2 regions of the Butyrivibrio sp. WCD2001 genome follow, and region 2 is predicted to be linked to the other one. Evidence: riboswitches for the same ligand, from Rfam matches in the RefSeq annotation. Region 2 holds a riboswitch; the other holds the start of a gene.
The links. Region 2 has a riboswitch for thiamine pyrophosphate ahead of thiW (energy coupling factor transporter S component ThiW). Riboswitches for the same ligand answer to the same signal wherever they lie in the genome.
Positions count from the first base shown of each region.

Region 1: it holds a riboswitch for thiamine pyrophosphate, as region 2 does, so the genes downstream of both, thiT (energy-coupled thiamine transporter ThiT) here and thiW (energy coupling factor transporter S component ThiW) in region 2, are expected to answer to the same signal.

Region 1 covers NZ_KE384200.1:360,408-364,665, forward strand. The annotation lists gene addA (helicase-exonuclease AddAB subunit AddA) at 1-1,787, shown strand, start outside; gene thiT (energy-coupled thiamine transporter ThiT) at 1,802-2,494, opposite strand; TPP riboswitch at 2,558-2,660, opposite strand; gene asnA (aspartate--ammonia ligase) at 2,759-3,769, opposite strand; gene G630_RS0119520 (HPr family phosphocarrier protein) at 4,041-4,258, shown strand, end outside.
Region 2 covers NZ_AUJZ01000005.1:33,872-38,129, reverse strand. The annotation lists gene thiE (thiamine phosphate synthase) at 1-221, opposite strand, end outside; gene thiM (hydroxyethylthiazole kinase) at 285-1,139, opposite strand; gene thiW (energy coupling factor transporter S component ThiW) at 1,140-1,700, opposite strand; TPP riboswitch at 1,828-1,932, opposite strand; partial or broken gene G630_RS25800 (BlaI/MecI/CopY family transcriptional regulator) at 2,356-2,472, shown strand; gene G630_RS23380 (M56 family metallopeptidase) at 2,572-4,258, shown strand, end outside.

The DNA.
Region 1 (4,258 bases), on a different contig from region 2:
AGGATCTTGCGCTTATTAAGGCAGCCGACAGGGATACAGAGAAGACCGGCTTCGAGGGTGACAGCTTTTACGATATTCTGCTTAGATGCAAAAATCTCGAACAGCTTCAGCCCTTGGAGAATAAGATAAGCGCGTTTATAAATCTCATAGAAGACTACAGGCAGAGGGCCGAATATCTCCCCGTAAGTGAGCTTATAGGCACGATTTTAAGCGACACTCATTTTGCAGAATACTGCGCATCACTTCCGGGAGGCACGAAGCGCCTTGCAAATCTGAATATGCTTAAGGAGAAGGCTGTAGACTACGAGAAGACCAGCTTTAGCGGAGTTTTCCATTTTGTAAGGTATATAGAGCAGCTTGAGAAATACGAAGTGGATTACGGCGAAGCCAATATTCTTGATGAAAATGCCGATGTTGTACGCATAATGAGTATCCACAAGAGTAAGGGACTTGAGTTCCCCGTTGTTTTCCTCTCGGGAATGGCAAAATCCTTTAACTTCATGGATACTAAAGACTCCGTTGTGCTTGACATGGACTATGGAATTGGAGCACCTGCCATTGATCTCGAGAGGCGTATTCAATATAAGACGCTGAGAAAGAATATCATGGGCGAGAATATGAAGATGGATATTCTCGGTGAGGAGATGCGTATTCTTTATGTTGCCATGACAAGAGCCAAGGATAAGCTTATTATGACCGGTCAGATAGAGATAGGCGATGAAGAAAAGGCATCTGAAGGAAGCCTTAGAGGAAGGCTAGGAAGGAATATGCTTCTGAGAAACAGAGAGGCACTTTCCGGAGAGATGCCCTACATTCTTCCGTATTATCTAAGGAGTTCTGCCGGAAGCTATCTTGATCTGGTTTTGATGGCACTTGCCCGTCATCCTGACTATGCGAAGCTTTGCGAGAGTGTTGGAGTGTCCTGTGATCCGTTAAACAGAAGCGATGAGGTCCCCTTTGGTTTCAGGGTTATGACTAAGGATGAACTGACAGCAGAAGAGATAAACAGAGATGTTACAGCCAAGGTGCGCCTGGATAATCTTCTTATGCCTGCCGGTCCGGAGAAACTGCGCTATGCAGATCTTTTCGGTGAGAGATTTGGCGACAGCTACGCATTTGACTCTTTCGAAGGCCTTTATGTAAAGACTACGGTTACAGAGCTTAAAAAAGCTATGCTGGAGCAAAAGGATGAGCCTACTCACTTTATATTTGACGAAGAAGAGATAGTTCCTTCCTTCATCGCCGAAAAGGAGAAACAGGCTAAAGGTGCTGCAAGGGGTACAATCTACCACAGAGTTATGGAGCTTTTGTATGATGAGGGAGATATGACTCCTGATGATAGAGCAGGTGACCTTGTAAACTGGATGAAGAAGATGGAAGCTCTCGGCAGAATGCCCGAAGGAGCTTCTGACAGCGTGGATGAGAAGGATATACTTGCCTTTTATAAGAGCGACATCGGAGAGCGTATGAAGAAGGCTCACGATTTGGGAAGGCTTCACAGAGAGTCACCCTTTATGATGGGAATAAGTGCGAATAAGGTTAATTCCAAATTCCCCGACTCCGAGCAGGTTCTTATTCAGGGGATTATTGACGTCTGGTTTGAAGAGGACGATGGACTCGTTCTCCTGGATTATAAGACTGATAGAGTAAAGGACGGAAGCGAACTCTCAGAGAGATACAAAATTCAGTTGGAATACTATGAGGATGCGCTTGAGAGGATCACACATAAAAAGGTGAAGGAGAGAATAATCTACTCCTTCACCCTGGGCGAAACTATAAATTTGTAATTATGTAGTTCTCATCATGATGCAAGATGAAGCTGTTCTCTTACGTCTTCTTCATTTGCAAGATACTTGATTCTTGTGAATGCATTTCTGACTGCAGGAACACAGAGAATAGCAAATGTGAGCACTGCTTCAGCTCCGAGGTAGGAACCGTTATATACTAGTGAGTATCTGAAAGCGCTCATACCCTCAGGTGCATACTGGCCAAAGAAGATCACTCCTGAGAGTACTGCAAAGAACAGACGACCTAAAACACCTGCGATATAACCTAAGCTCATGCCATGCTTGAAACGTGAGAATAATCCGGAAACTCCAAGCGCACCAAACGCAAGGATATAATCACATATGAGCTGAGGAATACTGATGATATAGGGTCCGATGATGAGCTGAAGTAGTCCGTATGCGAGTGCAGAAGTAAGACCTGCTCTTACACCGTACAGATATCCTACGAATGTAATGAAGAACATCGAGAACAGTGTAACGGCTCCACCCATGGGCATCTCCCATATCTTGATCATTGATGTGATCATTGCCAGGGTAACGCACATAGCCGCAAATACCAGCTGCTTTACAGAAAAATGATTTTTATGATCTTTTCCTGTGAAAAAGCATGTAGCTATAAGCGCAAAAATAAATAACATAACCAGAAGGCCGTAGCCTGCTGAGGTGGGCTGGTAAGTATCGTCTACAAGCTTAAAAAATAGGGACATATAAAAACCTCCTCCGTTTATTATTCTGCACGGGGGAGGCTTCATTTTCATCATATTTACCGCATCGCGATATATATGCTTCCTTACGCCGGTATTACCCGGTTCAAGTAATAAGGGTCGATGTTGGGCTCAACACCATCTCAGCAAAGCTCCCCTAGCAAAATATTTATAATTTATATGTAGTTTTCGATTTAATTTAATGCTATTTCATAATCTTTGTCAACAGAATTATTGGGTGTTTTCAATGAAAATCAAATAGCGATATTATAACAGCGGTATACCGTTTTCTCTTGCATAGTCGGTGTAATCCTCAGCCCAAAGTGAGCACTGTACTTCACCGATGTGTGCCTTTCTTAAGAAGAAGAGGCAAAGTCTTGACTGACCGATACCACCACCGATGGTATAGGGAAGCTTTTTCTCCAAAATAGCCTTCTGGAAAGGAAGCTCTGCACGCTCTGTGCAGCCGGCCTTCTCGAGCTGCTCCTTAAGAGAATCCTCATCTACACGGATACCCATTGATGAGAGCTCAAGTGCAATATCAAGCACGGGATAGTAAACAAGAATATCGCCGTTCAATGCCCAGTCATCGTAGTCCGGAGCTCTTCCGTCATGCTTCTCGCCGGATGCAAGAAGATCACCGATCTGCATGATGAAAACAGCACCCTTTTCCTTTGTGATGAGATATTCACGCTCCTTGGCATCTTTTCCCGGATACATATCTTCAAGCTCCTGTGAGGTGATGAAGAAAATATCATGAGGAAGGATCTCTTCTATATAGTCATACTGAATTGACATATACTTCTCAGTCTTGCGAAGAACCTTATATATTGTACGAACAGTGTCCTTAAGGAAGTCAAAATTGCGGTCTGCCTTGCTGATGATTTTCTCCCAGTCCCACTGATCTACGAATACCGAATGGATATTGTCGGGAATCTCATCTCTTCTGATTGCGTTCATGTCGGTATAGAGACCTTCGCCGACTTTGAAGCCGTATTTTTTAAGTGCGTAGCGCTTCCACTTAGCAAGTGAGTGAACTATCTCAGCTTCACGCTCATTCTCCTCGCGGATATCAAAGGCTACGGGACGCTCAACGCCGTTCAAATTATCATTAAGTCCTGACTCGGGCGCAACAAACAGGGGCGCGGTAACACGGAGAAGATTCAAATTCTCAGAAAGAGTATTCTGAAAAAAGTCCTTAACTGTTTTGATACCGACCTGCGTGTCGTGGAGGTTTAATGCAGACTTGTAATCCTGGGGAATAATAAGATTTTCCATAACAATGCTCCTCTCGATAAAATATATTTAAAATTAAAGCGCTTTTTTTCGCTTCATGCAAGCAAAATATTTGCATTTTATGCGGTTTTTTAATAATTCACACCAAAAGAGCCATGAAATGGTAGTAAATTTTGAATTAACAACCTCAAAAAGAAGCATAATATCAGCAACTTAATCGTTTTAAGAAAGTCTTAAGAAATTCCTAAGAAAATCTACAATATTTTTTCGTTTTTTTGATTTATAATTTCTCATTGTAAGGAGATTAAAGACTATGGAAATTAAGAAAATAATCAAATTAACACCGAATCAGGTAAAGGATTTTGTTAGCGCTGCAACTAAGTGCGATTTCGATGTAGACGTTTCGTACAACCATTTTACAGTAGATGCTAAGTCTATACTTGGTGTCTTTGGCCTTAACTTTGACTGCCCGCTTACAGTTCGCTATCGTGGGTTCAACAAGGAATTCGAAAACTATCTTAGTGAGCACGC
Region 2 (4,258 bases):
TCGTCCACAATCAGCGGCACCTTGTACCTTGCCGTAATCTCATGAACCTTACCCGCAAGCTCCATGTATTCACGGGTGCTCTTTTCCTTTTCCCTGATCTGGACAATCGTGGCGCCGCCCCGTATGGCTGCCTCCGTCTTTCGAAGAAACGTCTCCTCATCCATTCCGGTGCTGTCTGTCACCAGGTAGAGCTTTAGCTGTTCTCTGTATATTCTTCCCATCTGTCTTGTACTATCCAATCCTATGACCGGACTAATCCTTTCTATGTTTTATGAAAAATGAATTCAGTTAGATGATTGTTTTTCTTCAGCGCATCTAAGCAAACTTTTTACAGTTTCTTCATCGATCATTGAAATTGCATTTAAAAGTTCAACAAGAAAACTTCCGCTTCCAACCATGCTTTCAGATGCTTCGCCATTTGTAAGCCTCTCCGTAACTGCTTCCTCTCTCTCATATGCAATTTCTCCGGCAATCCCGAAAAATCCGACAGCGCGGGTGACAGCTTCTATGCTCGCATTCCTTGCCAGAAACACGCCGCATATAGCCCCTAGCATGCACCCGGTTCCCGTAATCACCCCCATCATTGGATTCCCATTACTTATAAAAAATGTACGACTTCCATCTGATACGATGTCCTTCTCTCCGCTGGCGAGTCCGATCACTCCCAGATTCAAAGCCAGCATTCTTACAATATCAGCTATCTCTGAAGTTCCCAGACTTTCGTCTGCATCAACGCCAACTCCTCTATAGGTCTCATCAAAAATCGCCTTGATTTCAGAATAGTTCCCCTTTATTAAAAGGATCCCCTTTTCCCTCAAAGACAATTCCGGTTTCTGCGACCTCATCTTTAGAAGCCTCATCACAAAATCCCTGCGAAGCTTGGAGCAGGCTACGCCCACCGCATCTATCACAACCGGTATATTTTTCTCCAGAGCAGTCTCAAAAGATATCTCCATCGACTCCATTCTGGTGTCCGATATATTACCCAGATTAATTACAAGAGCAGAAGCGCTCTCAGTGATTTCCCTGACTTCCAACGGATGCTCAGCCATTATCGGCTTCGCGCCAAGTGCTAAAATTGCATTTGCGCATTGCATCATAGATATTGGATTTGTTATACAGTGAATTAGCTCAGACATTTATGACGCCTTTCTTTTTGTATTACTTTCGCTGTTTTCTTCAGTTGCCTCAACATCCCTAAGACTGTTCTGAATCCTTGAAAGCATACCCGTAGCCTTAAGTCTTAGAAGCAGCAAAAATGCGATGCTTCCCCCGATAAGGGTTCCGCAGATAAAGCTCGGAACGTAGAAAAACCAGGTCAGGCCCTCTTTCCCCCAGAGATAAGTCATAACAGGGTAGGATACGACAGAGCCGATAAGGCCCGTTCCGATGATCTCCCCAAGGACCGCTGCGAAGATTTTCCCTTTTGATAATTTGTAAAAAACTCCTGAGAGTGTTGCCCCGAAAACAGCTCCGGTCAGAGCAAGGGGCGGAATTCCCATAATCGCCATCCTGATGATGCCGATTAGAAGTGCACAGAGAAGCGCGTAAGCCGGTCCCATGAAGACCGCACAGGTTATGTTGATAAGATGCGCCATCGGGCACATTCCCTCAACTCTCAGAATCGGTGATATCACAACTCCGAGCGCCACAAACATGGCCAGCATAACCAGCCTCAACAAATAGTTACTTTTTTTCATACCTCATCTCCTATCCCAGACGGCTTGCAAAGAGACTCCCCACGGCATTCAACCACAAACCGGAAAACGATGCCCATTTTTCCAACAAAAAAGGAAGCAACCGTTCAGATTGCTTCCGCATACGTTCTTCCCATAATATCAGGCATCCCTACGTTGGCATTATCCAAATCAGGTTCTCGGTCGAAGGTCACACCTTCCTCTCAGCCTGTACTACAGGCTCCCGTCTGTTTAATTTTTCCTATTTTTTATACAACAAAATTCAATTACGCGCAATAGTTTTTAATCAATAATATCATTGTGATATCTCTGCAAAATCTTTAAAACCGTATCCCCCGAATACAGATAATCATTTAATGTGACCATCCTTCATCCCCCTTTCTCTTAAGGCAAAAAGAAAAGACAAAGACCGCCAATCTTTTGAAAAGCGTCTTTGCCTCTACTCATATATATTAGCATAATTTGAGGTTGGGTGTTAGCCCGACAAAATCAGTTCTGTATTATCCCCCGATAAAATAAAGCAATTTTAGCGTGTGATTACCTTGATTCCTGACTTTCTCTAGATTTCAAGGTAATAGAGAATAAAGGTTGACAACTTGGTCTATTCAGAGTAAACTCAGAATATGAAGTCTACACAGAATAGACCAGGGAGTTTGTAGAGGAAACATTTGGGGGATCCTTACCTGCTTTTCTTGCAGCTTTCACTTCTCGTCAGAAGCTCTCAAAAAAGGAGCTTGATGAGATTAGGGAAATCATTGATAAGGCGAAGGATTAAATGCTTGCTTTTGTTCGGATATGGTGCAGGAAAATAAATGAATTACAGAAATAGGTGCTTTCACAGTACCTGGATTACTTGAAAATTGGAGGGAAATGTATGGGGACAGTTTTTATTAAAATTCTTGAGATGAGCATAACAGCCTCATTTCTCATGATAGCAGTTATTCTTTTGAGGTTTCCTTTAAAGAAGGCACCTAAGTGGTTTATGGGTGTGCTTTGGGCTATTGTAGCATTAAAGCTCATCATGCCTTTTCAGGTTGAATCACAGTTTGGGATTTTCCCGGATGTGAATGGGGCAGTAGAATCTCTTTTGCTTGGAGATAACAAAGATGAAGAAGTGCCTGAGGCTACTTATCATGACTACACTCCGGCTTCTGAAGTGGGAGCTGCGTCTATAGGTGGCGATAATATGATAGTGCCTTCTGATGCAGAGTATGACTATCTGCCAAATGAACAGATCATAGCCACCAGCGCAAATAGTGGAGCGCTGGAGGTTTTGTCTGTAAGAAGTGAAATTCTTGCATGGCTTCGGATGGTATGGATTATCGGCGTTTTTGCAGTGGCTTTATATGCAGTTGTGAGCTTTATTTCAATTAAAAAAGATATAAATGTTTCTATTAAACTTGGTAAGAACAATGAGTGTGGGGATGGTGCAAAAGCAGCAGGGAAAGCACATGATGATGTTTTCGTGTGTGATGCTATAGATACTCCCTTTATTCTTGGATTTATAAAGCCTGCAATTTATCTGCCTTCAGGTCTTGATGAGGAGACTGTCGGTAATGTGCTTTTACATGAGAGAGCGCATATTGCAAGGTATGACCACATTAGAAAGCTTATAGGCTTTATTCTTCTTGGAATTCACTGGTTTAATCCTCTTGTGTGGATTTCCTTTACACTGTTTTGTAAGGACATTGAACTTGCCTGCGACGAGCGCGTGATAAAGAATATGTCACTTGAAGAGAAGAAGTCCTATGCTACATCACTCTTAAATTGCAGTACACATAGAAGATATGCCCTCACATATTCACTTGCTTTTGGAGAGGTGGGAGTAAAAACAAGAATTAAACAGATATTCAATTATAGAAAGCCTTCCTTCTGGCTTATCACAATGTTGATCGCGGTAAGCGGTGCTCTCTATGGATGCTTCTTTACAAGTGCTTCTGGTGGAAATGAAAAGAGTTATGATTACTCTGAAAGAGCGGCGTATGATGAACTGTTTTCTAACTGGATTAATGACTTCGAAGACAGGAATGCGGATGCAATTGTTTCTTATTCAAATGAGAAGGCAATGCAGAATCTGATGGACGAGGAGCTTTTGTTTTTTGATGCGGATGGATCCATATCCTTTGGATATTCAAGCCCATGGCCCAGTATGTTTGGAAGTGAGGAAATTCCCAATAAAACAATAATCATTACAAATGATTATAATAAGGCAGAGGTGCACTACTATGCTGCAGATTCAGAGCCTCACGTATATGTATGGCAGGAGACTTTGAAATTTGCCAAGGACAGAGAAGGTGTAGTAATGGTGGACTCCGAGGAAATGAACTTCTGCGAAAATATCGAATCAGTAAAGGATTTTAACAAAGCTTATTGCGAGCATCCTGAGGATTTCAATGCTGTTAATTACACTAAGAACGGCCTTGGTGAAATCCTTAACGGAATCGCAAAGCAGGATACAAACGGATACTACAGTAAGTTGTTTGATCCCAGTGCTTCTGCAAGATATCTTCTCAACCTTTCAGATGATGAAACAAAAGTTAAGATTGAGATTCAAGAGGAGA